3 regions of the Pseudomonas sp. MDT1-85 genome follow, and region 3 is predicted to be linked to each of the others. Evidence: predicted binding sites of a transcription regulator. Region 3 holds the regulator's gene; each other region holds the start of a gene.
What was found. Region 3 encodes sigma-54, which starts transcription at its own class of promoters, with help from an activator protein. Its sites were predicted from a motif close to ANTGGCATNNANNTTGCTNT; they were not measured.
Positions count from the first base shown of each region.

Region 1: the regulator sigma-54 is predicted to act here: its motif matches at 4,301-4,320, upstream of nirB (nitrite reductase large subunit NirB).
Region 2: the regulator sigma-54 is predicted to act here: its motif matches at 3,275-3,294, upstream of flgB (flagellar basal body rod protein FlgB).

Region 1 covers NZ_CM142715.1:3,464,545-3,474,772, forward strand. The annotation lists partial or broken gene ACYZT2_RS15610 (MCP four helix bundle domain-containing protein) at 1-599, opposite strand, end outside; gene ACYZT2_RS15615 (CBS domain-containing protein) at 672-1,112, opposite strand; gene nirD (nitrite reductase small subunit NirD) at 1,144-1,530, opposite strand; gene nirB (nitrite reductase large subunit NirB) at 1,530-4,091, opposite strand; gene ACYZT2_RS15630 (DUF6124 family protein) at 5,204-5,563, shown strand; gene ACYZT2_RS15635 (SCO family protein) at 5,948-6,553, shown strand; gene ACYZT2_RS15640 (copper chaperone PCu(A)C) at 6,553-7,041, shown strand; gene ACYZT2_RS15645 (TerC family protein) at 7,178-8,149, shown strand; gene ACYZT2_RS15650 (bifunctional 5,10-methylenetetrahydrofolate dehydrogenase/5,10-methenyltetrahydrofolate cyclohydrolase) at 8,342-9,268, shown strand; gene ACYZT2_RS15655 (alpha/beta fold hydrolase) at 9,393-10,228, opposite strand, start outside.
Region 2 covers NZ_CM142715.1:1,934,985-1,945,212, forward strand. The annotation lists gene flgM (flagellar biosynthesis anti-sigma factor FlgM) at 1-166, opposite strand, end outside; gene flgA (flagellar basal body P-ring formation chaperone FlgA) at 345-1,106, opposite strand; gene ACYZT2_RS08755 (chemotaxis protein CheV) at 1,188-2,120, shown strand; gene cheR (protein-glutamate O-methyltransferase CheR) at 2,167-2,994, shown strand; gene flgB (flagellar basal body rod protein FlgB) at 3,337-3,744, shown strand; gene flgC (flagellar basal body rod protein FlgC) at 3,748-4,191, shown strand; gene flgD (flagellar hook assembly protein FlgD) at 4,208-4,930, shown strand; gene flgE (flagellar hook protein FlgE) at 4,962-6,302, shown strand; gene ACYZT2_RS08785 (beta strand repeat-containing protein) at 6,816-10,228, shown strand, end outside.
Region 3 covers NZ_CM142715.1:1,260,171-1,270,398, forward strand. The annotation lists gene ACYZT2_RS05545 (class II fumarate hydratase) at 1-1,064, shown strand, start outside; partial or broken gene ACYZT2_RS05550 (hypothetical protein) at 1,092-1,343, shown strand; partial or broken gene ACYZT2_RS05555 (superoxide dismutase) at 1,348-1,662, shown strand; gene ACYZT2_RS05560 (ZIP family metal transporter) at 1,960-2,853, shown strand; gene ACYZT2_RS05565 (HPr family phosphocarrier protein) at 2,952-3,227, opposite strand; gene rapZ (RNase adapter RapZ) at 3,243-4,100, opposite strand; gene ptsN (PTS IIA-like nitrogen regulatory protein PtsN) at 4,103-4,567, opposite strand; gene hpf (ribosome hibernation-promoting factor, HPF/YfiA family) at 4,580-4,888, opposite strand; gene ACYZT2_RS05585 (RNA polymerase factor sigma-54) at 4,963-6,456, opposite strand; gene lptB (LPS export ABC transporter ATP-binding protein) at 6,642-7,367, opposite strand; gene lptA (lipopolysaccharide transport periplasmic protein LptA) at 7,367-7,915, opposite strand; gene lptC (LPS export ABC transporter periplasmic protein LptC) at 7,902-8,474, opposite strand; gene ACYZT2_RS05605 (KdsC family phosphatase) at 8,482-9,006, opposite strand; gene ACYZT2_RS05610 (KpsF/GutQ family sugar-phosphate isomerase) at 9,006-9,980, opposite strand.

The DNA of each region.
Region 1 (10,228 bases), 2.2 Mb from region 3:
TTGGTTTCGATCAGCTCGCTGAGGGCGGCCATCTGGTCTTCCAGTTGGCTGAACGCGGTATTGAACGTGCCGAGTTGCTGCTGTGCGGTATCCGGATTTTCCAGCGCCAGCGCGACAATGCGTTCGGCGGCACTGATGTACGTATCAAGGCTGGGCTTGATCTTGTCCAGTGCTGCCTTGAGGGTGGCATTGATTGGCAGTTTGAGGTTGTCACCGAGCACCTCACGAAAACGTGCCGCATGTTCATCAATGGAGCTGCGCACCTCGGCTTTGCTGCTGGTGCTTTTGCCCAACCCGACCAGCATCGCCGAAAACACATCCGCGCGCAGCGCATCGTGCATCATGTCGGCTTCGAGGTGGTTACGCAGCGCGGTCATGCTGACCTCGTTGTCACTCACCGCTTCAGCCATCCGGGTATTTCCCAGATAGCTGACCAGGCTCACGATCAGGGCGGTGAGCAAACTGGTGCCGATCAACAAAAACAAACGCAACTTTATGGACATTTGATGATTCCCCTGGCGGCATCTGCATGGTCGGCTGACTTGCTTTGCTCTTGGGGTTATCGACTGTTCCAACCGGTTACTTAGGCTTATTTCCATTTGAGCCGGTTTTTACGACCTGTGGTATGCCCTTATCGCGTTTTGATCTTGTGATTCGGCGACGCAGCGTTCTCAGTGGCCGCGAATGTAGTGCTCCAGTTGCCGAATCAGATCGGCCTGCTCGACGATGGCTTCCTTGACCAGATCGCCGATCGACAACAACCCGATCAGCTCGCCGCTCTCCACCACGGGCAGATGGCGCAAATGACTGTCGGTCATGACCGCCATGCAGCGCTCGATGCTCTGCTGACTGTCGGCAGTCACCACCGGCGCGCTCATGATCTCGCGCACCGGTGTACCGACCGAAGATCGCCCCTGTAGAACCACCTTGCGGGCATAGTCGCGCTCGCTGATGACACCGACCACCTGCCCGTCTTCGATCACGGGCAACGCGCCTACGTTCTTCTCGGCCATCATTTTCAGGGCGTCGAGAACCATCTGGTCCGGTGCGATGCTGTGCACCTGCTGGTTTTGCACGACTTTCAGTTTGAGCAACTGTGCGGCTGTCTTCATCAACGTTCTCCGATACGGTTCAGGGCGGCAATCATGCCGCCGCGACTTCCACGATGCCGGCGTTCAGGCGCACCGGCCATACGCGCAGACGCTGCTCCGGGTACTCCAGGCAACTGCCGTCTTCAAGACGGAAATGCTGCTTGTAGATCGGCGACGCCACCACCAGATCACCCTTGAGGCTGCCGATCAGTCCGCGGCCGATGACGTTCGCGCCGGATTGCGGATCATGGTTGTCGATGGCGTAGAGGGTGCGCCCCTCAGCCTGCGGCAGGTAGAACAGCGCCACCTGCGCGCCGTCGAGCCAGACGACGACGCCGGAGTTGCTGACCAGATCCCGCTGGCTGCACACCGCTTGCCAGGCCTGAGCATTGGCCGCAGTTGCAGGGGCTTCGACACGCTGGGTAGTGGGCTGGCTCATCAGGCATTCTCCTCGGTGACAGGGATAAGGTTGAGTTCGGCGGCCATGATCGGCCGGCGTTGACCACGTTCCTGAACAAAATGAATGTCAGGGTCTGGGCGTTGATCGTTGACGAAGGTGCGGAAGCGCTTGAGTTTTTCAGGGTCTTTGAGGGCATTGGCCCATTCGCATTCATAGCGGTTGACCACCAGTTGCATCTGCGATTCGAGTTCCGCGCCCAGGCCCAGGCTGTCGTTGATGACCACGTCCTTGAGGTAATCCAGGCCGCCCTCCAGGCTTTCACGCCAGACCGAGGTGCGCTGCAATTTGTCGGCGGTGCGGATGTAGAACATCAGGAACCGGTCGATGTAGCGGATCAGGGTTTCATCGTCCAGGTCAGTGGCGAACAGCTCGGCGTGGCGGGGACGCATGCCGCCGTTACCGGCCACGTAGAGGTTCCAGCCGTTCTCGGTGGCGATCACGCCCACGTCCTTGCTTTGCGCCTCGGCGCATTCACGGGTGCAACCGGAGACCGCGAACTTGAGCTTGTGCGGCGAGCGCAGGCCTTTGTAGCGATCCTCAAGGGTCAGGGCCATTTTCACGCTGTCCTGCACGCCATAACGGCACCAGGTGCTACCGACGCAAGACTTCACCGTGCGGGTCGATTTGCCGTAGGCATGCCCGGTTTCGAAACCGGCCTCGATCAGCTCGGACCAGATGTCTGGCAACTGATGCAACTGCGCGCCGAACAAGTCGATCCGCTGGCCGCCGGTGATTTTGGTGTAGAGGTCGTATTTCTTCGCCACCACGCCAATCGCGATCAGCTTGTCGGCTGTGATCTCGCCCCCGGCAATGCGCGGCACCACCGAGTAGGTGCCGTTTTTCTGCATGTTGGCCATGAACGTGTCGTTGGTGTCCTGCAACGGCACCAGCGAGGCGTCCATGATCGGCTGGTTCCAGCACGAGGCGAGGATCGAGCCCACCGCCGGTTTGCACACGTCGCAACCGGTGTGACCACGGCCGTGCTTGGCCAGCAGTTCTTCGAAGGTGATCACCCCTTCTACCCGCACCAGCGCATAAAGCTCTTGACGGGTGTAGGCGAAGTGTTCGCACAAGCTCTTGTCGACGCTGACGCCACGGGCAATCAATTCATGTTCGAACACTTGCTTGAGCAGCCCCGCGCAACCACCGCAACCGGTGCACGCCTTGGTCTGCGATTTGAGCAGGCCCAGGTCGGTGCAGCCACCGTCGATGGCTGAGCAGATCGAACCCTTGGTGACGTTATGGCACGAGCACACGGTCGCCGACTCGGGCAATGCGCCCGGGCCCAGGGTTGGCGCGCCGGTGGACGATGGCAGAATCAGGCTGGCCGGTTCCGACGGCAAGGCAATGCCGTTCTGCATATATTGCAGCAGGGTGTCGTAATAGCTGTTGTCGCCGACCAACACCGCGCCGAGCACGCGCTTGCTGTCAGCATCCACCACCAGGCGACGGTAGCTGGCCGTCGCTTCATCAATGAACTGATAGCTGCGCGCACCCGGCGTCTGGGCGTGGGCGTCGCCGATGGAACCGACATCGACGCCGAGCAGTTTGAGCTTGGTCGACATGTCGGCGCCCTGGAACGGCTCCGCCACTTGGTTGCACAGCAGCGATGCGACGCCACGAGCCATCTGATAACCGGGGGCGACCAGACCGAAGAGGCTGCCGTTCCAGGCGGCGCACTCGCCGATGGCATAGATGTTCGGATCGCTGGTCAGGCACTGATCGTCAATCACCACGCCGCCACGCGGACCGATGTCCAGCGCACATTGGCGGGCCAGCGCATCTTGCGCGCGGATGCCGGCGGAGAACACGATCAGGTCGGCTTCGAGGAATTCGTCATTGGCAAAATTCATCCGGTAGCGGTACTGCTCGCCGGCGCTGATCGACTGCGTGCCACGGGACAAGTGCACACCCACGCCGAGTCGCTCGATTTGCGCCTTCAGCGCCAAGCCACCCTGCTCATCCAGCTGCACCGGCATCAGACGCGGGGCAAATTCCACCACATGCGCTTCCAGGCCCAGGCTTTTCAGGGCGTTGGCGGCTTCCAGACCAAGCAGGCCACCGCCGACCACCACGCCACGCCGGGCATTGGCCGCCGCGGCACGAATCGCGTCGAGGTCTTCAAGGGTGCGATACACCAGACGCGAGTCGCCTTCTGCACCTTCAATAGGTGGCACAAACGGATAAGAGCCGGTGGCCAGAACCAGTTTGTCGTACGAGACGCAACCTTGTGCGGTGATCACTTGACGGCGGTCGCGGTCGATTTCCAGCACCGGCACGCCCAGATGCAGGGTGACGCCCGGCGTCTGATACAGAGAGGCTTCGCCCAGGGCCAGCGACTCGGCATCGCGACCGCCGAAATACTCGGACAGATGCACACGGTCGTAGGCACGCATCGGCTCTTCGCTGAAGACATGCAGCCGATAGTGGTCGAGGGCGCCACGCTCGATGAGCTGCTCGACACAATGATGTCCGACCATGCCATTGCCGATCACGATCAGCGTTTGCAGTTTGTTCAATGCGGCGACATTGGAATTCATAGTAAGCACCCAGCCAAAGCCAATCACGGTTAAAAAAAGCAAAAAAAACGCCTGAAACCTCTCGGTTTCAGGCGTCTTTGCCTGTTCTTCGCGGTGTTCGACCTGGCGCCTTCGCCGGATCCACCGATGTTGCCCACGACCTGCTCGGCCGGTCGATCTTCGTTGATCGAGTGGGCTGCCCATCTTTTGTCGATGGACCTGAGGGGATCAATGCAGCCTTTGTGCCAGTCAGTGGGTCGATACTTCATTTTCGCTCTGAACAACCGGGGAATCCGCTTGCAGACTGCGCAATAGACGAGTCTTGCAGGGGTTAGACGGTGTTTCAGAAACCCGGTGCATGGAACCGTTGCGGGCACTCCCCACATGGCGAAAACTCTGTGCCGATGCACGTTTTTATGGCGTCGCGCTTTATAAAAGTGCATGCAGCGGTCAAGACCGCTCGCGATCAATGCCAGTCAGATAAGCCGTAATGCGATCTGTAGCAGCTGGCGAAGCCTGCGTTCGGCTGCGAAGCAGTCGTGAATCCGGCTGATGCGGTCTGCCTGACATACCGCGATCTCTGATTTTACGACTGCTACGCAGCCGAACGCAGGCTTCGCCAGCTGCTACAAAGAGTGCGTCGCGGCTGAAATTGCTTAACTGACCGGCATTTAGGGCAAGCTCCCTCGCCACACAAGCCCGCTCCCACATGGATTGCGCGTTTTTTCGAGGTTTTCAGCGCTTGTAGGAAGTGCGTGTCGGATTGCTAAACATCGACTAAGGGCGGCTGTTTAAGCGCACTCAAGGTTACTTCCTGCAAGCTACAAGATCTTGCGCCGTTGCCTACGCTTACGCCAGAATCCGCCGGCTTGTGCGCCTTGGGGTTGCTCGGTAACTTGATTCGCGTCACTGCCCATCAGTGATCGGGTTTAGCAGCCCGTGTTTGTTAGTGAGGTGCATAGCGTTTCCTTCAGTCAGGTATTCATATCCCTGCACTTGATGGTGGCTGTGCGCAGGGCGCCCTCGGGCGCGCCGGTTTTGCTAACTCCCCGGTCTGCTAACCTGCGTACAGCCGCCACCCTTCGTTTAGCAGCGACGTGTGAACGGCTCCATTTCAGGAGTTGGTAAATAATATGTTTAAGGTTACGCCTAATCCTCCGGACACCGATCCGATATCCCCGTACGAACCCGATTCAAAAAAACTCAATGAGGCCGCCGAGCGAGCCCTCGACTTTCACTTCCCGTCGAATGCCGACATCAAAGCCACGCCGCGAACACGCAGCACCCTGTTTTCCGTGGCCCCAGAAGCCACGGCCGAAACCCTGGCGGTGTTTTTGGTCGAGACGCTGGCCTCGGTCGATGTGATGGTGCATCAGTTGGTGGATCATCTGGAGGGGGAGTCGCGCTACGCCCTGCTGGGCATTTCAAACAGCATCATGGTGGCGGAGATCACCGCGAACCGAGTTCTGGATCACATTAATACGCCTGAGTAGGTGTGGACTGTTGTGGTGAGTGAGTTACTGACGCAGGGTGCGTAGTGATCCTTTTTTGGGGCCGCACCCCAGCGGGAGCAAGCTCCCTCGCCACAGGTTTCTCGGCGCCATTCGGGCAAGCGTCAATGCCGATCTGTAGCAGCTGCTACAGCTGCTACGAAGAGCGCGTCGCTGCTTAACTTGCCGGCATTCAAGCAAGCATTGCCTTCAGCAGCATCGCGTATTTGTACTTTCACGTATCTCGAGACCGCGACCTTTTGGCGCATGCCGGCTGGCCATCGATTGAGCGCCACAGGGCAACTGTTTGTTAACATCCCTGCGCTTTTTTTCATCGATTGATCAGCCACTGTAGATTCCCGGTCGCTACACAGGATGCTTTTTTCCATGAGTACGTTGTATACCCGTCGCACGGTCCTGCAAGGCATGAGCCTGTTGAGCCTTGGCCTGCTCACCGGCTGCGATGACAGCAGCAAGCTGTCGTTCAAGTACGGCAAGGACCTCAGCGACAAGATCATGGGACGTACCTTCAAGCTCAAGGACGCCCAGGGCGAGTACCGGATGCTGGGCAGCTACCGTGGCCTGATGCCGATGATCTTCTTCGGCTTCACCCAGTGTCCGGCGGTCTGCCCGACGACGCTGGCCCGTGCGGCACAGGCGAAAAAACTGATGGGCCGCGATGGCGAACGCCTGCAAGTGATCTTCATCACCCTGGACCCTGAACGCGATACGCCGCAAATGCTCGACGCCTACGTCAAGGCCTTCGATCCGAGTTTCGAGGCGCTGTACGGCACACTGGAAGAAACCGCCGCCACCGCCAAGGAGTTCGGCGTGTTTTATGAAAAGGTCCCGAGCGGTTCGACCTACACGCTCTCCCACACCGCGACCAGCTTCGTTTTCGACTCCCGAGGCAATTTGCGCCTGGGGCTGTCCGCGTCCCTTAATGCTCAAGAGTGTGCAGAAGACCTGCTCACCGTCATGGAGGTCTGCTGATGACTTCGTTCTGCGCACCACGTATTAAACAGCTAGGCATTAAACAACTGATGCTGGGCCTTTCCCTGATCGGCATGGCCTGGCAGGTTTGCGCCCAAACTCAGGTGAATGACGCCTGGGTTCGTGCAACAGTGGCCGGCCAGCATTCGACCGGTGCCTTCATGACCCTCCAGGCCAACAGCGACAGTAAACTGCTTAGTGTGCAGTCACCGGTAGCGAACACCGTGCAGGTTCACCAATCCAGCATGAAAGACGATGTGATGAGCATGAGCCAGGTCGAATTCGTCGCGCTGCCGGCCGGCAAACCGGTGAGCTTTGATCCCCATGGCTACCACATCATGCTGATGGACCTGACGGCTCAGGTTAAGGAAGGCGATAAAGTGCCCCTGACCCTGACGGTGGAAAACGCCAAGGGCGAGAAAGAGACGATCAAGGTTGACGCCGAGGCGCGGGCGCTCGGCATGCAGGATCACAGCAAGATGCATTGAGCGCTTTGCTGAGGACTTGTCGGCAACACTTCGTCAATAACGAATTGTCGGTGAAGAATAATCGGCTTTTCTTCACCGCGATCTCCGCTAGCATGATCCCGTCGGCTCCAGAACAAGACTACGCAGGGAGAGCGACATGCAGCCCATTAACATCGGCGAACTCTGGATGTGGGTCGCCTTCATCGTCTTCGTCATCGCCATGCTGGCTATGGATCTGTTTGTCTTCGGCGGGCGCAAGGCTCATCGGGTATCGGTGCGGGAGGCGTCGTGCTGGGTGATTGCCTGGTGCGCGCTGGCGCTGGCCTTTGCGGGATTGCTCTGGTGGTACTTGAATGCCGAGTTCGGGCCCGAGATCGCCCATCGCAAAACCCTCGAATTCCTCACGGGCTATTTGATCGAGCAGTCGCTGTCGATCGACAACATGTTCGTCTTCGTGACGATTTTCGCCTACTTCGCCGTGCCGCCGGAGTTGCAGCGCCGGATGCTGCTGTACGGTGTGCTCGGGGCCATCGTGATGCGTGGGGCGATGATTTTCGCCGGCGTGTGGCTGGTGTCGCAGTTCGGGTGGGTGCTGTATGTATTCGGTGTGTTCCTGATCATCACCGGGGTCAAGATGCTGGTATTGGCCCATCAGCGGCCTGACCTCCATAACAACCGCTTATTGCGTTGGATACACGGCCATCTGCGCGTCACCGACGGGTTTCATGGCGAGCGTTTTTTTGTGGTGCAAAACGGTCGGCACTGGGCGACGCCGATGTTTCTGGTGCTGGTACTGATCGAGGCCAGCGACCTGATGTTTGCAGTGGACAGCATCCCGGCGATCTTCGCCGTCACCACCGACCCGTTCATTGTGTTCACATCGAACATCTTTGCGATCATGGGCCTGCGGGCTCTGTACTTCCTGCTGGCCGACATGGCCGACCGCTTCCACCTGCTCAAATACGGTGTGGCGATCGTGCTGGTGTTCATCGGTGCCAAGATGACGCTGATACCGTGGTTTCACATGCCGATTGAATGGTCGCTGGCCGTTGTCGGCGGGATTATTCTGACTTCGGTGCTGCTGAGCCTGATCTTGACCCACAAGAAGGATCAAATGCGATCCCCGTAGGAGCTGCCGCAGGCTGCGATCTTTTATCGATCACGAAGATCAAAATCAAAATCAAAATCAAAATCAAAAGATCGCAGCCTGCGGCAGCTCCTACCAAGCCCCGCGACATCCTGTCCATCTGCTGCGGGTGGTACACGGTGGTCATCGACTGGTAACCTGCGCCCTGCTCTTTCAATGACGACGGTGACGCATTTGATCAGCAGTACCCCCCCACTGGCCCGCGATATCGACGGCAAAGCCATTTCTGCCCAGGTTCTCGACGAAGTTCGGGAAGAGGTTCTGGCCCTGGCCGGCCAGCAGATCTACCCCGCTTTGGCGGTCCTGTTGGTGGGCGACGACCCGGCCAGCCACGTTTATGTGCGCAATAAACTGCTGCGGGCCAAGGAAGTCGGTATCCGCTCCCTTGAATACCGTCTGCCGGAAACCGCCAGCCAGGCCCAGGTTCTGGAATTGATTGCGCAGCTCAATGCCGACGCCTCGGTGAACGGCATCCTGGTGCAGCTGCCCTTGCCGGCCCGTATCGATGAGCAAGCGGTGATTCATGCCATCGATCCGATCAAGGACGTGGACGGGTTTCATCGGGAAAACGTCGGCGGGCTGGTGCAAGGCATGGAGGTATTGACCCCCTGCACGCCCAGCGGCTGCATGCGCCTGCTGCATGAGACCTGCGGTGATGACTTGAGCGGCTTGCACGCGGTGGTCATCGGCCGTTCGAACATTGTCGGCAAACCGATGGCGACCTTGCTGTTGCGGGCCAATTGCTCGGTCAGTGTGGTGCACTCGCGCAGCGTCGATGCCCCGGCGTTGTGCCGTTTGGCGGATATCGTGGTCGCGGCGGTGGGCCGACCAGAGTTGATCGACGCCAGTTGGCTCAAGCCCGGCGCGGTGGTGATCGACGTCGGCATCAACCGCATCGCCAGCGAGTCCGGCGACCGTCTGGTCGGCGATGTCAATTACGCCAGCGCCCGTACCGTCGCCCGTGCGATCACCCCGGTACCCGGTGGCGTCGGGCCGATGACCATTGCCTATCTGCTGAAAAACACCCTGATCGCCAGCCAGTTGCAACGCGCCGCACAGGCCCGCGGGCAGCAGCCTGTGGACGACCTGGCGTTGAACTGAATACAACGCACACGGCCCACTTCAAGGTGGGCCGTATCGATAATGCCAGTCAGGCGCGGAACCTTGAAACCCGCGCGCTTTATAAAGCCTTGCGCACCTTGGTCCCAGCGAATCGCTGCGTCAGTTAAAGCCGCACCCAGTTAGCTGACTGAAGGGGCGGAATCACTGACGCTTTGCTACTGAATGTCAGGTCACGGGGCTGGCTCGGTATTTTGGCGACCGGCTGCAGAAAGCCGAGCAAGGCCTGCTGGGTGTCATTCCAGGCCGTCGGGTGTTCCATATCGAGGAAGTGCCCGGCGTTCTTGATGGTCTGAAACTGAGCCTGACGGCTATGAGCCGCAAAAAGACGAGCATCTTCCACCGAGGTGTACTCATCCCGTTCGCCGTTGATAAACAGCAGTGGGACTTCGATGGCATTGGCACAGGAAACATAGCAATGAGTATCTTGGGTCAGCACCTCATTGACGTGAAAATGCATCTGCCGGTATTCGTGTTCGTCCAGGCTGCTGACATGGCGCTCATTGAAACGCTTGAACAGCGACGGCAGGTGCTTGCCGATAGTGCTGTTGATCAAGCGCCCGACATTGCGCCGATCACAGGCCTGAAGAAAATGCCGGCCGCTCTCCAGATAATCGCGCATCGGGGTATTGATCCGCGCGGCGAATGAACTGATCACTGCCTTTTCGATTCGTCGTGGATGCTGCGCCAGCGCCAGCAAGGTCGCCGCCCCGCCCCAGGAAAAGGACATTACATGCTGCGCGCAAAAGTGCTCGATCAACTCCAACAGAATTGCGGCCTCGTCTTCCTTGCGGATCGGTTGGTCGTGCTGGTTGTGTTGTTTCGATTGACCGGCGTAGGGCTGATCGTAGAGGACTACGTTGAAGCGTGGCCGCAGGTATCGCACCGTTTGGGCAAAAGATGCGGTCGTTGCCAGCGAGCCATTGACCAGAATAATGGTCT
Region 2 (10,228 bases), 670 kb from region 3:
TGCTGAGGTGTACCGATTCCCCGCTTTTGGTGGTACTGGCCTGTTCGGCCGGGGTATTCAGCGGCGCGGATTGGCCGACTTTTTCGGCGGTTTCCTTCGCAGCGCTGGTCCGTGTACTGCCCGTAAGTGACGAGGAGCTGTTTAAACGACTGAAATCGATGACCATGACAAAAAACCTCTGGGTATTTGGACGCTTGCCATGTTTTCGGCTCTCCCTGTGAAAACTTTAGGCCCATTTATCAATGAGCGTGCATGCGCCCGGGCATCTTGCGCATGCGGCACAGTTTAGGGAACAGCCTCGGGCAGCGCCATATCTTCACGAACAGAGATCCTTACAGGGTCGCTCACATAGAAACTTCCACCTGGCCGGGCGCGGTGACTTGCGCCTTGATGACCCGCTGGGAGTTCAGGTTTTTCACCCGAATCTGTTCGCTCATGCCGCCGTTGGACAGCGCTTCACCCGGCATACGTACACTGAGCGTACCACTGCGGGCGGTAATCACCACCTGATCGCCCTTGCGAATCACTTCCGCCTGTTCGAGATGCACCAGGGTTATGGTCTGATCGGCGACCATTGGTCGGGTAAGTTTTTGTCCGATCGCTTGATCGACGGAAGTCAGAAAACCCTGATTTATCAGGCTGATATCGCGTTCTCGCAGGGTCACGTCCTGAGGTTCGATAATCCCTGTGCGCTTGAGGGGACGGGTGGTGGTCACGATGTCGCGAAACAGCCGTACTTGAGCGGGTACGAAGACCGTCCAGGGGGAGGTGCCGTCGCAGCGAACCTTGACCGTGACCCGGCCCAGAGGCCTCGCCGGGCTCTCGAGGGTGGCTGTCAATTCCTTGTCGCACATAGGCATGCGCAGGCGCGGATCGAGCTGGTTGACCTCGATCTCATAGCGTCCTTGCGTTTGACTGGTAGCCAGATAGTCTTCCACGGTGAATTCAAGAAAGCCCTGAGTGACGCCGATAAGCATGTCAGGCAAGGTAACCGCGTCAGCAAGGGCAGGGCTGCCAGCGTTGAACAGGCAAGCGGCCGACATCGCGCAGAGTAATCTGCGACAGGTTGATGTCAGGTGTCGGAAAAATGTCGGTTCTGTGTTCATAAGAGTTAAAAAGCAAGCGCCGTGCCGTTTAGTGAAGAATGTGCGTCGCAACACACTTAGCGTTGGTGTAGGAGTCTGGGCATGGCTGGTGTAATGGATTCGGTGAACCAGCGCACGCAACTGGTGGGGCAGAATCGCCTTGAGCTGTTGTTGTTCCGTCTCGACGGCCAGCAGCTGTATGGGATCAACGTATTCAAGGTTCGTGAGGTGCTGCAATGCCCCAAGCTGACCCTGATGCCCAAGTCCAGTCCTGTCGTGTGCGGTGTGGCAAGTATTCGGGGGGCGACCATTCCGATTCTGGATCTGGCGATGGCGACCGGTTCCGGAGCGCTGAAGGATCAGAGCAATCCCTTCGTGATCATCACGGAGTACAACACCAAGACCCAGGGTTTCCTGGTTCGGTCGGTGGAGCGCATCGTCAATATGAACTGGGAGGAGATTCATCCGCCACCCAAGGGCACCGGGCGCGATCACTACCTGACCGCTGTGACTCGGGTCGACAATCAGTTAGTCGAAATCATCGACGTCGAGAAGGTGCTGGCGGAAGTGGCACCGACACCGGAAGCGATTTCAGCGGGTGTGGTGGATGTCGAGACTCAGCACAAGGCGTTGTCCTTGCGCGTGCTGACGGTCGATGACTCATCGGTGGCGCGCAAGCAGGTGACCCGTTGCCTGCAAACGGTCGGCGTCGAAGTGGTGGCGTTGAACGATGGTCGGCAAGCGCTGGATTACCTGCGCAAGCTGGTCGATGAGGGCAAGAAGCCGGAAGACGAGTTCCTGATGATGATCTCCGACATCGAGATGCCGGAGATGGACGGGTACACCCTGACGGCCGAGATCCGCAACGACCCGCGCATGCAAAAGCTGCATATCATCCTGCACACTTCGTTGTCGGGTGTATTCAATCAGGCGATGGTCAAGAAGGTCGGTGCCGATGACTTCCTGGCCAAGTTCCGTCCTGATGACCTGGCATCCCGGGTAGTCGACCGGATCAAAGCAGCAGATATCAGCTAGGGGCGCTTTGCCCCTGGCGGTCAACACGATTTAAGAGGCCGCATCATTGTCTACGGGTAATTTGGATTTCGAACAGTTTCGGGTCTTCCTGGAAAAAGCCTGTGGCATTTTGCTCGGTGAAAACAAGCAATACCTGGTCTCGAGCCGTCTCAACAAACTGATGGAACAGCAGGGCATCAAATCGCTGGGTGAGCTGGTTCAGCGCATCCAGACCCAGCCGCGCAGCGGTTTGCGCGAGATGGTGGTGGATGCCATGACCACCAACGAAACCCTGTGGTTTCGTGACACCTATCCGTTTGAAGTCTTGAAGAACAAGGTATTGCCTGAGGCGATCAAGGCAAGCCCTGGCCAGCGCCTGCGGATCTGGTCGGCAGCGTGTTCGTCGGGCCAGGAACCGTACTCGCTGTCGATGTCCATCGATGAGTTCGAGCGGGTCAACATGGGTCAGTTGAAGATGGGCGTGCAGATCGTTGCCACGGATCTGTCCGGCACCATGCTGACCAACTGCAAGACCGGCGAGTACGACAGCCTGGCCATCGGCCGCGGTCTGTCGCCCGAGCGCCTTCAACGTTACTTCGACCCGAAAGGGCCGGGACGCTGGGCCATCAAGGCTCCGATCAAGAGTCGGGTGGAGTTTCGCTCGTTCAACCTGCTGGACAGCTACGCGAGCCTGGGCAAGTTCGACATCGTGTTCTGCCGCAACGTGCTGATCTACTTCTCCGCCGAGGTGAAGAAAGACATCCTGTTGCGCATTCACAGCACGCTCAAGCCGGGCGGTTATCTGTTCCTTGGCGCGTCCGAAGCGCTGAACGGTTTGCCGGATCATTACCAGATGGTCCAGTGCAGCCCAGGGATCATTTACAAGGCGAAGTGATGCAAGTGCGGCAGGCATAAAAAATGGGAGTCCTCAAGGACTCCCTTTTTTTATGCCTGCCGCACTTGCATCACGTAGGAGCTGCCGAAGGCTGCGATCTTTTGACTTTGCTTTTGAAGATCAAGATCAAAAGATCGCAGCCTGCGGCAGCTCCTACAGGGGGTAGGTGTTTACCTCCAGAAGCGGCAGAAAAGCGGCAGGCGGCGGAAATCGGTTGCCGCTTTTCTGGCATTGCCGCCTTGCCACCGCGCGCAAAGCCCCGGTTTACGGGCTTTTTTGAATTGGCACGCCGCTTGCTATATCCATCGTACGAAAAATCAGGTCACCCGAAGGTTTCCCGACATGAGCATCAGCTTCGATAAAGCGCTCGGTATCCACGAACAAGCCTTGGGCTTCCGCGCTCAGCGTGCCGAAGTCCTGGCCAACAACATCACCAACGCCGACACCCCGAACTACAAGGCTCGGGATCTGGACTTCTCGAAAGTGCTCGCCGAGCAGAACGAGAAAACCAAAAACGGCAAGTTCGCCTTGAACATGACCAACAGCCGTCACATCGAAGCTGAAGGCCTGGGCAATGGCGGCGAGTCGCTGATGTATCGCACGCCGATGCAACCGTCGATCGACCAAAACACCGTGGACGCCCAGCTGGAACAGTCGAATTACGCCGAAAACGCGGTCAACTTCCAGGCCAGCTTCACCCTGCTCAACAGTAAATTCAAAGGGCTGGTGTCAGCCCTGCGTGGAGAGTAAGTCATGTCCCTTGCCAGTGTTTTCAACATCGCCGGTAGCGGCATGAGTGCCCAGACCACTCGCTTGAACACCGTCGCCAGTAACATCGCCAACGCCGAGACCGTCTCCTCGAGCATCGACCAGACCTACCGTGCCCGTCACCCGGTGTTCGCCACCATGTTCCAGGGCGGCCAGAGCGGCGGCAGCGATTCGCTGTTCCAGAACCAGGACGCAGCCGGTCAAGGCGTGCAAGTACTGGGCGTGGTCGAAGACCAGAGCAATCTTGACGCGCGCTACGAGCCGAACCATCCGGCTGCCGATGGCAAGGGCTACGTCTACTACCCGAACGTCAACGTCGTCGAAGAAATGGCCGACATGATTTCCGCGAGCCGTTCGTTCCAGACCAACGCCGAAATGATGAACACCGCCAAAACCATGATGCAGAAGGTCCTGACCCTCGGTCAGTGATAAGGGGCGACTTTCGATGAGTGTTACCGATACCACCAGTAGCCCGAGCATCAAGGACATCCTGGCCAACTCTTCGGTCAAGACCAACACCAGTGCCACCGGCCTGGCGTCGGCAACGAACAGCGCCAGCGGCAATAAGGCCCTGGGCAAGGACGCGTTCCTGCAGTTGCTGGTGACACAGCTGAAAAACCAGAACCCGCTGGAGCCGCAGGACAACGGCGAGTTCGTTGCCCAGTTGGCGCAGTTCAGCAGCCTGGAAGGGATCACTACGCTCAACACCACCGTGAGCAACATTGCCGCCAGCAACAGCTCGTCGCAGGCGTTGCAAGCCTCGTCGCTGGTGGGGCGCTCGGTCATCGCACCGGGAAGCAAAGCCGTGGTCGATACCTCGAAGTCGTTTAACGGTGAGGTCGTGCTCCCGGCGTCGGTGGCGGGAGTTACGGTGAAGATCACGGATGCGGAGGGCAAGCTTGTTCGCACCATTGATCTGGGGGCTCAGGCAGCCGGCAAATCCAGCTTCATCTGGGACGGCAAGGACTCTGTGGGTAAAGACCTGACGTCGGGCACTTACACCTTCGCGGCGTCGACGACCATCGATAGCCAGGCGGTATCGCTGATCACCAACCTGCCAGCAACCGTCAACAGCGTGACCATCAGTCAGACCGGCGGTGAGTTGATGCTGAACCTGGCAGGCCTGGGCAGCGTTGCCCTGTCCAAAGTACAAACAATTGGTATGTAGAGCCGACTAACACGGCACAAAGGAGTGGAATATGTCTTTCAATATCGGCCTTAGCGGTCTCTATGCATCCAACAAACAACTGGACGTGACCGGCAACAACATCGCCAACGTCGCGACCACCGGTTTCAAATCGTCCCGTGCAGAATTCGAAGACGTATACTCGGCAACCAAGCTGGGTTCCGGCAGCAAAACCATCGGTAACGGTGTGCGCCTGGCCAACGTTTCACAGCAGTTCACCCAGGGCGACATCAGCAACACCGGTAACGTGCTGGACATGGGCATCAACGGCTCCGGCTTCTTCGTGTTGAACAACAGCGGCTCGCTGTCCTACACCCGTGCCGGTACGTTCAAGGTCGATAAGGAAGGTTACGTCACCAACACCGACAACACCGCGCGTCTGCAGGGTTACGGTGTGGATGCCAATGGCAAGATCGTCAATGGCATTTTGACCGACCTGCGCATCGACACCTCGAACCTGGCGCCGAAAACCACCACCACTGTTTCGTCGACGATCAACCTGAACTCTACGGCATTGAATATCGATCAGGTTGCCAACCCGTTCGACCCGAGCAAGCAGGCATCCTTCACCAAGCAGTTCAGCACCCCGATTTTCGATACTCAGGGTAACTCGCACGTCATGGACCAGTACATGGTCAAGACTGGCGCAAACACCTGGAAAACCTACACCCTGATTGATGGTCGCAACCCGAATGGCAGCGACCCTAGTCCTACCGCGACTCCGGTGTCCCTGCCGGTCGCTTCGACCATGAACTTCGACAGCTCCGGCAAGCTGACTTCGGTCACCACACCGGTTGTTCCAGCGACCGTTCCGCCATCCGTGATAACCAGCCCTGACCTGAAGATCACCGGCTGGATTCCTGGCAAGGTGACCAATGGCGTGTGGGCCGCCAACGGCGCCGCCGCCGATCCGGGGGGCGTAACCCTCTCCATGACCAACACCACGCAATTCAACGCCGACACCGCGCGTTCGATTCCTGCGCAGAACGGCTACGCCACCGGCCAGATCACCAACCTGACCATTGATGGCAGCGGTGTGATGCTGGCCAACTTCAGCAACAACCAGACCAAACCAATCGGCCAGATCTCGCTCGCCAGCTTCACCAACGAACAAGGTCTGCAGCCAGTGGGCGGCACCAGTTGGAAAGAAACCTACGCGTCGGGTATTCCGGGCTACGATTCGCCGGAAACCGGTACCCTCGGTTCGATCCAGTCCAACTCCCTGGAGGAGTCCAACGTCAACCTGACCAACGAACTGGTTGACTTGATCAAGGCGCAGAGCAACTACCAGGCGAACGCCAAGACCATCTCGACTCAGAGCACCATCATGCAGACCATCATTCAGATGACCTGATGGTTCCTTGGCTCTACCGTAAACCGACGCTCCGTGCGTCGGTTTTTTTTTGGTGCGCAGTGAGCATTTAATTTTTAAATGCGCTGCCGTTCGTCGGCACCTGTGGTGCGGAACTTGCTGCCTTGGCGAGTAACAAGTGGCCTCCGTCAACTTTTCGTACGGTCCGCCTCACAGTGCAGCAATAGGCTGCTCTGAAATGGATGTCATAAAAAGGCACTAGGGATGGAATATCTGTGAAGCGTGATAAAGCTGTGAGTTCGCCGTTTCTGGCGTTGCAACTGACCCCGCCGTCCTGAGCGGCACGTGCGTTTTTCCCCCTCGTTATCGGATCTCTGTGGCCTGTCGATCAGGGCGGCGGCGCTGCGCCTTGGCGCTCCGACCATCACAGCGCTCAAGGGAACTGTTTCACCTGCTCAAACTGACAAGTAATCGCGCTCGCGCTATCAGAGAGGGATAACTCCGGAGTGCCTGGCGTTTCTGCGTAGTTTCCGACACACACACAAGGAAGATGTAATGGCAGTTATAAATGGCACCAACGCGGCAGATACCCTAGTGGGTACCGCAGGTGATGATCAGATACGGGCATATGCCGGCGATGATGTGTTGAATGGCGGCGCTGGCAATGATGTGTTGATGGGCGGTGAAGGCGCTGACCAGATTAATGGTGGGGCGGGGATCGACATCGCCAGTTACGAGGATGTGACTAACGTCATTTCGGTGACACTCAACCTCAAGACCGGCGTGCACACTGGTTCTGCCAAAGGCGATACGTTCACCGATATTGAAGTGTTCCGAGGCACGAACTGGGCTGACACTTTCATCAGCGGTGCTGCCGCCGACACCTTTGACGGCCTCCAGGGTAACGATGTTCTGGACTACTCGACGTCGGCCCAGGCCATCAGCATTACTTCGGCTGTTGGCGGCGCAGGCACCGGCTCCGGTGGCGATGCCCAAGGTGACTCGTTCACCAACGTCGAAACCATCGTCGGCTCGGCGTTCAACGACACATTCACCCTCACTGGCGGTGGTTTGTCCCTCAATGGTGGTGCAGGCAATGATGTCTACGTCATCAACGGGAATACCAACGCCAGCATCATCGAAGCCGTCGGTGGCGGTGATGACGAAGTTCGCACGACGCAAAACACATCGTATCTGGCGACAAACGTCGAGCGGCTGACCTTCACCGGTACGGGTAACTTCAAGGGCGTTGGCAATGCCGGCGACAACATCATTACCGGCGGCGCGGGTGACGATGTGTTGTCCGGTGGTGCAGGTGCCGATCAGTTGATTGGCGGTGCGGGTTTCGATATCGCCAGTTATGACGAAGTGGTGAATGGCATTGGCGTTACGCTGAACCTCAAGACCGGCGTAAACACCAGCATCGCCTTGGGTGACACCTATTCCGGGATTGAGCTCTACAAAGGCACAAACTACAGCGATACCTTCGTCAGCGGCGCGGCTGCCAATACGTTCGATGGCCTTCAGGGCAACGATACCTTGAGTTACTCGACGTCAGATCAAGCCATCAACATTTTGTCCGCCGTCGGGGGCGCCGGTACGGGCACTGGTGGCGACGCGCAGGGCGATTCCTTCACCAACGTGGAAACCATCGTCGGCTCGGCGTTCAACGACACATTCACCCTCACTGGCGGTGGTTTGTCCCTCAATGGTGGTGCAGGCAATGATGTCTACGTCATCAACGGGAATACCAACGCCAGCATCATCGAAGCCGTTGGTGGCGGTGATGACGAAGTTCGCACGACGCAAAACACTGCGTATCTGGCGGCAAACGTCGAGCGGCTGACCTTCACCGGTACGGGTAACTTCAAGGGCGTTGGCAATGCCGGCGACAACACCATTACCGGCGGCGCGGGTGACGATGTGTTGTCCGGTGGTGCAGGTGCCGATCAGTTGATTGGCGGTGCGGGTTTCGATATCGCCAGTTATGACGAAGTGGTGAATGGCATTGGCGTTACGCTGAACCTCAAGACCGGCGTAAACACCAGCATCGCCTTGGGTGACACCTATTCCGGGATTGAGCTCTACAAAGGCACAAACTACAGCGATACCTTCGTCAGCGGTGCGGCTGCCGACAGCTTCGATGGTCTTCAGGGGGGGGATACGCTGGATTACTCGACCTCTGCCCAGGCCATCAGCATTCTGTCCTCGACTGTTGGTGCAGGCACGGGCACCGGCGGCGACGCCCAGGGCGACTCGTTCAGCAACGTGGAAACCGTTGTCGGCACGTCGTTCAACGATACGTTCACGCTTAATGGCGGCGGACTGGCGCTCAATGGTGCCGCAGGCAATGATGTCTACATCATCAACGGCTATTTCAACGGCGCTATCATCGAGGCTGCCGGCGGTGGTATTGATGAATTGTTGACCAACCAGGCCGACATGACGCTGGCAGCCAATGTCGAGCGTCTGACATACACCGGCATGGGCAACTTCACCGGCCGTGGTAATGCCGGTGATAACGTCATTACCGGCGGTGTCGGTAATGATGTGTTCATCGGCGGCGCAGGTGCAGACCAATTCATCGGTGGCGCGGGCACCGACACCGTCAGTTATGAAGATGAAAAAACCGGTGTCGGTGTGACGCTTAATCTGAAGACCGGTGTGCACACTGGCTTGGCGCTGGGGGATACCTTCGATAGCATCGAGTCGATTCGCGGCTCGGCCTTCGGCGACACCTTCATTGCCAGCACTGGTGCCGACACCCTGGATGGCGCGGGTGGTATCGACAAGCTCGATTACTCCGGTTCTGCGCAGGGCGTCAATATTTCCGTCACCAATAGCGCCGGCACGGGTCTTGGCGGGGACGCGCAAGGCGACCAATTCAGCAATATGGAATGGATCATCGGCTCGGCTTCCGCCGACCGGTTTAGCGTGACTGCGGGAACGACCACCATCACCGGTGGGGATGGCAACGATGTCTACATCGTCGACGGCACGGGTGTTCTCAATGCCATTGAAGTGGCTGGCGGCGGCGATGACGAGGTGCGGACCAGTCAAGTCGGGGCAGTCCTGAAAGCTGACATCGAACGGCTGACCTACACCGGCAGCTCCAACTTCACCGGGTGGGGAAACGCCGGTGATAACATCATCACCGGTGGTACGGGTAATGATGTGCTCGTCGGCGGCGGGGGTGCCGATCAACTCATCGGCGGTGCCGGTATCGACACCGTCAGCTATGAGGACGATGCCACCCGTGCCGGGGTAACGGTCAATTTGAAGACTGGGGTGCACACTGGGATCGCGGCCGGAGATACATTCTCCGGTATAGAAGCTTTCCGTGGTTCAGCCTATGGCGATACGTTCGTTGCCAGTGTTGCGGTCGATACCCTTGATGGCGCCAGCGGCATCGACACGCTGGATTACTCCGGTTCTGCGCAGGCGGTTATCATGTCCGTCACCAATGGTGGCGGAGTTGGCGTGGGGGGCGATGCGCAGGGCGATGTGTTCAGCAACTTCGAGCACATTGTCGGTACGGCTCAGAACGACCAGTTTACCGTTGCCGCCGGCTCGATGACCTTCGCCGGCGGTGCGGGCAACGATATATACACTGTGAACGGTACAGGCATCCTGAACGTCATCGAAACCGCCGACGGCGGCGATGACGAAGTGCGCACCAGCCAGACCAGTGGCACGTTGAGTGCCGGTGTGGAGCGCCTGACCTATACCGGTGTCGGCATTGGTAACTTCACCGGTCGGGGCAATGCCAGCGACAACATCATTACCGGCGGCAGCGGTAATGACCTGCTCATGGGCGGTGGCGGTGCGGATCAATTGATCGGAGGTGCGGGCACCGACACCGTCAGTTATGAAGACGAATACACCGGCACAGGCGTGACGCTGAACCTCAAGACCGGTGTACACACCGGAATTGCGGCCGGCGACTCCTATTCCGGAATCGAAGCATT
Region 3 (10,228 bases):
ACGCCAACGAAGTGATCGCCACCCTGGCCAGCCGCTTGTTGGGCGAGCCGGTGAATCCCAACGATCACGTCAATTGCGGCCAAAGCAGTAATGACATCATCCCGACCACCATCCATGTCAGCGCCGCACTGAGCTTGCATGAGCAGTTACTGCCGGCGCTGATGCATCTGGTGCAGGTGATTGAGCACAAGGCCGAGCAGGTTCATCCGTTCGTCAAAACCGGGCGTACCCATTTGATGGACGCCATGCCCGTGCGCATGAGTCAGGTGCTCAATGGTTGGGCGCAACAGCTCAAGGCCAATATCGGTCACTTGCAGGATTTGTTGCCAAGCCTGCAATCCCTGGCCCAGGGCGGCACGGCAGTGGGTACTGGAATCAATGCCCATCCGGAGTTTGCGGCGCGTTTCAGCCAGCAACTCAGCCAACTGACCCAAGTGCAGTTCACGCCGGGTAAAGACCTGTTTGCGCTGATCGGCTCGCAGGACACGGCGGTCAGCGTTTCGGGCCAACTCAAGGCCACAGCGGTTTCCTTGATGAAAATCGCCAATGACCTGCGCTGGATGAATTCCGGCCCGTTGGCCGGGCTCGGTGAAATCGAACTCGAAGCCTTGCAGCCCGGCTCGTCGATCATGCCCGGCAAGGTCAACCCGGTGATCCCGGAAGCTACCGCGATGGTCGCCGCTCAGGTGATTGGCAACGATACGGTGATCACCGTCGCCGGTCAGTCGGGCAATTTCGAGCTGAACGTCATGCTGCCGATCATCGCCCAGAACCTGCTGAGCAGTATCGAGCTGCTGGCCAACGCCAGCCGTCTGCTGGGCGACAGGGCTATCGCGACCTTCAAGGTTAACGAGGCCCGGCTCAAGGAAGCGCTGTCGCGCAATCCGATTCTGGTCACTGCACTCAACCCGATCATTGGTTACCAAAAAGCCGCTGAGATTGCCAAGAAGGCTTATCAGCAGGGCCGGCCGGTGATCGATGTCGCCCTGGAACACACCGACCTGACGCGCAGCCAACTGGAAGAATTGCTCAACCCAGAGAAGCTCACGGCAGGCGGCGTGTAATCACTGCAACCGCTTTGTAGGCTCACCATGGAGCACTGGAAACGCACGATCGAAAGAGCAAATCGCTGTTTCATGCTGGGCGAGCTGGTCGATGCCCGCGAGGCTTATTTGCAGGCATTGGCCCTGGCCCAGGTGTTGTTCGAGCGCTGGGCGGATGCCGACGAAGCGGTGGCGGCCTGCGTGATTTCCCACCACAACCTGGCGGACCTGCACTTGCGTCTGAACCAGCCGGAGGAGAGCGCCGAGTACCTGTGCGCGATCCATCAACGACTGCTGCAGAGCACTGGCCGAGGCTATCAATGAGCAACTGGGTGGTCTCGACAACTTCAAGGAGGCCTTCACCAAAGCTGCGCTGACTCGTTTCGGCAGCGGTTGGGCCTGGTTGAGTGTGACGCCGCAAAAGACCTTGATCGTTGAAAGCAGCGGCAACCAGGACAGCCCCTTGATGAACGGCAATACGCCGATTCTCGGCCTGGACGTTTGGGAACACGCTTACTATCTGCGCTATCAGAACCGCCGTCCGGAATACATCAATGCGTTCTACAACGTGATCAATTGGCCCGAAGTCGCCGCGCGTTATCAGGCTGCGCTGGTTTAGGGGGCGTTCTCAACTAGTTTCCCCTCCGCGCCGGGCCTGCTGTTGTGCAGGGCAAGGCGCGAGAAGCGTGGTTTGGTCATTCCAAATAAGCTTCGAGCAACGCAGCCCTGCACAACAGCAGGCCCGGCCCTTCGGGTTGTGCCTTAAAGCGGGCCAGGCTGCGTTGCAGGCCTTGGAAAGGGAACAACCATTCCCAGCGGCCTGGGCCTTGCCTGGCCCGCTTTAAGGCGACAACGCGGAGGGGGAACTAGTTGAGAGCGCCCCCTAAGTCTCTATAAAAACAATCCAGGGCTGACTATGGGCACTGAAACACTGGCGGTCGCAAGTGGACGAATGTTTCGTTACGCACTGGGATCGCTGTTACTGCTGACGGGCATGACGTTATTGGCTGCTCAAGGGCTGAGCTGGCTGGACCTCGAACCGAAACTGCAGCGCGCCCTGCAAGGCGGGGCGATTTGCGCCTTGGGCACCGCTTTGGGCGCGGTGCCAGTGCTGGTGATTCGGCAGATGCCTCAGGCAGTCAGCGATACGCTGCTGGGTTTCGGGGCCGGGGTGATGCTCGCAGCGACGGCGTTTTCGCTGATCGTGCCGGGCATTGCCGCGGCCGAAAACCTCGGGCTGACGCCTTGGGCGGCCAGCGGCCTGATCAGCTTCGGCATACTGCTGGGTGCATTCGGGCTGTTTCTGGTGGATCGCAGGGTGTCTGGCACTACGCCCGAAATGCTCGTGGGGACACTGGAGCGATCGGTGATCCCACCGCGGATCTGGTTGTTTGTGTTTGCCATCATCGCCCACAACATCCCCGAAGGCATGGCGGTCGGCGTCTCGGCCGGCGGTGGCATGCCCGACGCCGACAGCCTGGCCATGGGCATCGCCTTGCAGGATGTACCGGAAGGGCTGGTGATTGCGTTGGTGTTGGCTGGAGCAGGAATGTCGCGGATCAAGGCGTTCCTGGTCGGTGCTGCGTCAGGGTTTGTCGAGCCAGTCTTTGCACTGTTGTGCGCCTGGCTGGTGAGCCTGGCCGAACTGCTGTTGCCTTTGGGGCTCGCACTGGCGGCCGGTGCGATGCTGCTGGTGGTGACTCACGAAGTCATTCCCGAATCGCGCCGCCATGGTCACGAAAAACTGGCGAGTCTAGGTCTGCTGATGGGGTTTTGTTTGATGATGGTGATGGATACAGCGTTGGCCTGAAAAAAGATCAAAAGATCGCAGCCTCGTTTCACTCGACAGCTCCTACGCCGATCCTTGTAGGAGCTGTCGAGTGAAACGAGGCTGCGATCTTTTGACTTTTATCCGCCTTCGTCGAAGTAGTTGTTGATCAACGCCACCAGCGCATCCAGCGCTTCCTGTTCCTGATGCCCTTCAGTACTCAGATAGATTTTGGTGCCCTTGCCAGCCGCCAGCATCATCATCGCCATGATGCTTTTGCCGTCAACCGTGGTCTCTGGTGTGCGGCCCACTCTGATCGAGCAATCCGGATACTGCCCAGCCACCCCAACGAATTTTGCAGACGCGCGGGCATGCAGGCCCAGCTTGTTGATGATTTCGATTTCCAGAGCAGGCATCGCGATGTGAATCCTTTAGCTGAGGTCGCGGTGGCGGACCTGGACGTTCTTCAGGGTTTTTTGCAGGACCTGGCCCAGACGTTCGGTCAGGTAGACAGAGCGGTGATGCCCGCCGGTGCAGCCAATGGCAATGGTGACATAGGCGCGATTGCTGGCGGCAAAGCGGGGTAGCCACTTGAGCAAATATGAGGAAATGTCCTGGAACATCTCTTCGACGTCTGGCTGTGCCGCCAGGTATTCGGCCACCGGTTGATCGAGCCCGGACTGTGCCCGTAGCTCCGGCTTCCAGTAAGGGTTGGGCAGGCAGCGCACGTCGAACACCAGATCGGCGTCCACCGGCATGCCACGCTTGAACCCGAAAGATTCCACCAGGAACGCAGTACCAGGCTCCGGCTGATTCAGCAGGCGCAACTTGATGGTATCGCGTAGCTGATACAGGTTCAGATTGGTGGTGTTGACCTTGAGGTCGGCCAGATCGGCAATAGGCCCCAGCAGATTGGTTTCGTCCTGGATCGCCTCCGCCAATGAGCGATTGGCGCTGCTCAGCGGGTGACGACGGCGAGTTTCCGAAAAACGTTTGAGCAAGGTTTCTTCGTCGGCGTCCAGGTACAGCACATCGCACTGGATATGCCGGCTGCGGACTTCTTCCAGCAGTTCGGGAAACCGTGACAGGTGGCTGGGCAAGTTACGTGCATCGATGGACACGGCCACAAGCGGTTGTGCCAGTTCGGTGTGAATCAGCGCGCGTTCGGCCAGTTCCGGCAGCAAGCCGGCAGGCAGGTTGTCGATGCAGTAATAGCCGTTGTCCTCGAGCACATCGAGGGCGGTACTTTTACCTGAGCCGGAGCGGCCGCTGACGATGATCAGGCGCATGATTAGTGACCGTTCTGCTCGTCCAGGACAACCTGATACAAGGCTTCGTTGCTCGGGGCACGGCGCAGTTTTTCACGCACTTCCTTGCGATCGAGCATGCTGGCGATCTGGCGCAGTAGCTCCAGGTGCGCATCGGTGGCGGCTTCCGGGACCAGCAGAACGAACAGCAAGTCAACCGGGGCACCGTCGATGGCGTCGAAATCGATAGGGGCTTCCAGATGCAGCAGGGCACTGATTGGCGAGGTGCAGCCTTTGAGCCGGCAATGGGGGATGGCGATGCCGTTGCCGAAACCGGTAGAACCGAGTTTCTCACGGGCAATCAGGGCCTCGAAGACGTCCTGCATTTCCAGATCCGGTACTTCGCGGTGGATAAGGTTGGCAATCTGCTCGAGGGCTTTCTTTTTACTGCCACCCGGCGCGTTCACTTGGGAACGGCCGGGGGTCAGGATGGTTTCTAGTCGGATCATGGATTGGGGGTGTTAACGACCGGTCGCGCCCTGGAGGAGGCTCTGGGTCTTTTCCTTATGCTTTTTGAGTTGGCGATCCAGCTTGTCGGTCAGCAGGTCGATGGCGGCATACATGTCCGTATGCTCGGCATTGGCGACCACTTCTCCGCCGGGAATATGCAGCGTGGCTTCGATCTTCTGCAGCAGTTTTTCGACGTTCATCGTGACTTGCACATTGGTGATCTTGTCGAAATGCCTCTCCAATCGGTCGAGTTTTTCGCCGATGTAGGTGCGCAGGGGTTCGGTCACTTCCAGTTGGTGTCCACTGATGTTGACTTGCATACAGCTTCTCCTTCGTTGCCAGTGCATAAAGCGGTAGATCAGATGATCTACCACTGGAACGCTGTGGCGTGGCTCTACATCAACCGCTTGCGTTCGCTCGAAGGCGCGATCCCGAGGGATTCGCGGTACTTGGCGACGGTGCGGCGAGCCACCTGAATGCCTTGTGCCTCCAGTAAACCAGCGATCTTGCTGTCACTCAACGGCTTTTTCTGATTTTCCGCGGCAACCAGTTTTTTGATGATCGCGCGAATCGCTGTGGACGAGCATTCACCGCCTTCGGAGGTACTGACGTGGCTGGAAAAAAAGTATTTCAGTTCATAGATGCCCCGTGGGGTATGCATGAATTTTTGCGTGGTCACCCGTGAAATCGTCGATTCATGCATGCCCACCGCTTCGGCAATGTCATGCAGCACCAACGGCTTCATGGCTTCGTCACCGTATTCAAGAAAGCCGCGCTGATGCTCGACGATCTGGGTGGCGACTTTCATCAGGGTTTCATTGCGGCTTTGCAGGCTCTTGATGAACCAGCGAGCTTCCTGCAACTGATTACGCATGAAGGTATTGTCAGCGCTGGTATCGGCGCGGCGCACAAAACCGGCGTATTGGGCATTGACCCGCAGGCGTGGCACCGATTCCTGATTCAGCTCCACCAGCCAGCGCTCGTTGTCCTTGCGCACAATCACGTCGGGAACGACGTATTCGGCTTCGGTGGACTCGATCTGTGAGCCCGGGCGTGGGTTGAGGCTCTGGACCAATTCAATAACCTGGCGCAGCTCATCTTCCTTGAGCTTCATGCGGCGCATCAGCTGGCTGTAGTCGCGGCTGCCGAGCATGTCGATGTAATCGGTGACCAGGCGCTTGGCCTCGGCCAGCCAAGGGGTCTTGGCGGACAGTTGGCGCAATTGCAGCAGCAGGCATTCCCCGAGGTTGCGGGCGCCGATGCCAGCGGGTTCGAATTGCTGAATGCGGTGCAGGACGGCTTCGATTTCGTCCAGTTCGATGTCCAGTTCCGGGTCGAACGCTTCGAGGATTTCCTCGAGGGTTTCGTCCAGGTAGCCCTGATTGTTGATGCAATCGATCAGGGTTACGGCGATCAGACGATCGGTGTCGGACATCGGTGCCAGGTTCAGCTGCCAGAGCAAATGACTTTGCAGGCTTTCACCGACCGACGTACGGGTGGTGAAATCCCACTCGTCGTCATCGTTGCTCGGCAGGCTGCTGGCGCTGGTCTGGTAGACGTCCTCCCACGCAGTATCGACGGGCAATTCGTTGGGAATTCGCTCGTTCCAGTCGCCTTCCTCGAGGTTATCCACCGTCGGAGCGGTTTCCTGGTAGGAGGGTTCCTGGACATCGGCGTTGGGTTTCTGTTCGGCGCTATCGGCCAAGGGGTCGGCGTTATCGAAGTCGTCGCCTTCTTCCTGGCGTTCGAGCATCGGATTGGACTCCAGGGCCTCCTGGATTTCCTGTTGCAGGTCCAGGGTCGACAATTGGAGCAGGCGGATGGCCTGTTGCAGCTGCGGTGTCATCGTCAGCTGCTGGCCCATTCTCAAGACTAGCGATGGTTTCATGGCAGGGGCTTAACACCTTATTCGCCGGCGCACATGCGCCATCCACTACAGGGCGCCGAAGCGCCAAACATAAGCAAATTATATGCCTGAAACTGAAGTGTTTGCCTAGAGCGCTGTAACAATAAAAAGTTATTGATTTTTTATTGAAGCGAGCGCTCTCTCGGCGACCCGGGCACCTCGGGTGCTTACAGGCGGAACTCGTGGCCCAGATACACTTCCTTGACCAGTTCATTGGCCAGGATGGTGGCGGAGTCACCTTCAGCGATCAGTTGGCCATCGTTGACGATGTAGGCGGTTTCGCAGATATCCAGGGTCTCACGAACGTTATGGTCCGTGATCAGCACGCCAATGCCTTTGGCCTTGAGGTGATGGATGATCTGCTTGATGTCGCCCACCGAAATCGGGTCTACACCGGCGAAAGGTTCGTCGAGGAGGATGAATTTCGGATTGGTAGCCAGTGCCCGGGCGATTTCCACGCGGCGGCGTTCACCACCGGACAGGCTCATGCCGAGATTGTCGCGGATGTGGTGGATGTGAAATTCCTGCAGCAGGCTTTCCAGCTCCTGGCGACGACCGGCCTTGTCGAGCTCCTTGCGGGTCTCGAGGATGGCCATAATGTTGTCGGCCACAGACAGTTTGCGGAAGATCGACGCTTCTTGCGGAAGATAGCCGATACCCGCCTTCGCACGACCGTGCATTGGCTGGTGGCTGACGTCCAGGTCGTCGATCAGTACGCGGCCCTGATCGGCCTGTACCAGGCCGACAATCATGTAGAAGCAGGTGGTTTTGCCGGCGCCGTTAGGGCCAAGCAGGCCGACGATCTGACCGCTGTCGATGGACAGGCTGACGTCGCGCACGACCTGACGGCTCTTGTAGCTCTTGGCCAGATGCTGAGCTTTCAGAGTTGCCATTACTGGGCCTTTTGCTCGTCGGATTTCTTCTTCGGCTGGATCACCATGTCGATGCGAGGGCGTGCCTCGGTGACCTTGTTACCCGTGGCGCGACCGGCGCTCGCAAGCTTTTTGACCGTGTCGTAGACGATTTTCTCGCCTTGGGTGACGTTGTTGTCCTTATCGATGACTTTGGCGCGATCGATCAGCACGACGCGGTTTTGCGAGGCGTGGTACTGGATAGTTACGCCGTAGCCCTGAACCGGCTTGGTGTCGCCCGCCGTTTGCAGTTGCTCGAAGTAGGCTAGGTTGCCCACCGAAGTCACCACGTCGATGTCGCCCGCCGGGGTGCGGGTGATGGTCACGGTGTTGCCGGTAACCTTCATCGAGCCCTGGGTGATGATCACGTCGCCTTTATAGGTAGCAACGCCATTCTTGTCGTCCAGTTGGGCATCGTCGGCCTGAATGCGGATAGGCTGCTCTTGATCGTTCGGCAGAGCCCAGGCGCTCACGCTTCCCAGTGCTGCGCCCAGACTGAGCAAAATAGGGAGAGTTTTAACGAGCCTCATACTGTCCTCTTACGTTCGATAGCAGGTGTATCCTGCTTTCTTTCAAGTACGCTTTCATTCCGTTGCCTGTTGATACACCGCCAGCGCCGTCGATTCTAACGGGTTGATCGGTCTGCGCATATTGCTGCTGCGGGAACACTGTCATACGGGTGGTGGTAATCAGGGTTTTGCGGTTTTTTTCGTCGAAACGTGTGATACGTACCGAATCAATCAGCTCGACCTGAGTGCCGTCCGGGTTGACTTCGCCGCGCTCGCTCTGGACGTGCCAGGGGAATTCGGTGCCACGGAACATGTTCAGGTCAGGATTGGTCAGCAACGTCACCTCGCTCACTTTCACGTGTTCGACCTTGTCTGACGTCATCTCGTATTGCAGTTTGCCGTCGGGCAGGTACTGCACGCTGTGGGCGTTGATGGCGTAATAGTCGATCGCGCTTTCATCGACCTTCACCACCGGTTTGTCGAGGAAGCGTTCCGGGCTGATGTTCCAGTAGCCGACTGCCGCAAAAATCGCTGCGATGCAACCGAACACCAGGATGTTGCGAATTTTTTTGCTCAGCATGATGGGCTCACAGGTACGCGGCATTGGCCGCATCAAGGCGGCCCTGGGCGCGCAGGATCAATTCGCAGAATTCGCGAGCGGCACCCTCGCCACCGCGGGCCTGGGTGATGCCATGGGCGTGTTCGCGCACGAAACTGGCAGCGCTGGCCACCGCCATGCCAAGGCCGACGCGGCGAATCACCGGCAGGTCTGGCAGGTCGTCGCCGAGGTAGGCCACTTGTTCATAGGTTAGGTTGAGCTGGCCAAGAAGTTCGTCGAGCACCACCAGTTTGTCTTCGCGACCCTGATACAGATGTGGAATGCCGAGGTTCTTCGCGCGCCGCTCGACCACTGGCGTTTTGCGGCCGCTGATGATCGCGGTCTGCACGCCGGCGGCCATCAGCATTTTGATGCCCTGGCCATCGAGGGTGTTGAACGTCTTGAACTCGCTACCGTCTTCGAGGAAGTACAGGCGCCCGTCGGTCAGCACGCCGTCGACGTCGAATACCGCCAGTTTGATCTGTTTGCCGCGTTGCAGCAGGTCCGTGCTCATTACATTACTCCTGCGCGCAACAAGTCGTGCATGTTCAAGGCGCCGACCGGGCGGTCTTCGTTGTCGACCACTACCAGCGAGCTGATCTTGTGGTCTTCCATGATTTTCAGCGCCTCGGCGGCGAGCATCTCGGCGCGGGCGGTCTTGCCGTGGGCGGTCATCACTTCATCAATGGTCGTGCTGTGGATATCAATGGTGCGGTCCAGGGTGCGGCGCAGGTCGCCGTCGGTGAAGATCCCGGCGAGCTTTCCATCTGCGCTCAGGACAACGGTCATGCCCAACCCCTTGCGGGTCATTTCCATCAAGGCATCCTTGAGCAGCGTACCGCACATGACTTGCGGTAATTCGGTGCCGGTATGCATGACATTTTCCACTTTCAGCAACAAACGGCGGCCAAGGGCGCCACCCGGGTGGGAAAAAGCGAAATCTTCAGCGGTAAAGCCGCGAGCTTCAAGCAAGGCAACGGCGAGAGCGTCGCCCATGACCAGTGCTGCGGTGGTCGACGAAGTAGGTGCCAGATTCAGCGGACAGGCTTCGTGTTCGACGCTTACATTGAGGTTGACTTCCGCTGCCTTGGCGAGCGGGGACTCGGGGTTGCCGGTCAGGCTGATCATTTGAATGCCCTGGCGCTTGATCAGCGGCAGCAAGGTGACGATCTCGTTGGTCGACCCGGAGTTCGACAGGGCCAGGATGATGTCATCACGGGTGATCATGCCCATGTCGCCATGGCTGGCCTCGGCCGGGTGCACGAAGAAGGCCGTGGTGCCGGTGCTGGCCAGGGTGGCGGCGATCTTGTTGCCGATGTGCCCCGATTTGCCCATGCCGACCACGACCACGCGGCCTTTGCTGGCCAGAATCATCTCGCAAGCACGTACGAAATCCGCATCGATATGGGGCAGCAAGCCTTGTACGGCTTCCAGTTCGAGGCGGATGGTACGTTGTGCTGATTGAATCAGGTCGCTGGATTGGTTCATGTCAGAGATCGAATAGCCTGATGAAAAGGCGGCGATTATAGCGGTAATGATCAAAACCCTCACGCAAGTTCGTCGCGGTTTGTCATTCCTTGTTACCGAATCTCTCTAAATAGATGATTTCAGGCGGTCATGTTGCTGAACATGCCCGGCTTGGGCCTTGGGCGCTTGAGCTTTGCAGTGATATAGTTCGCCGCCAGTTCGGCCTGCCCGGGGAGGTATGTGCTTTCGCCAGAAAGCCAGGCGTCCGA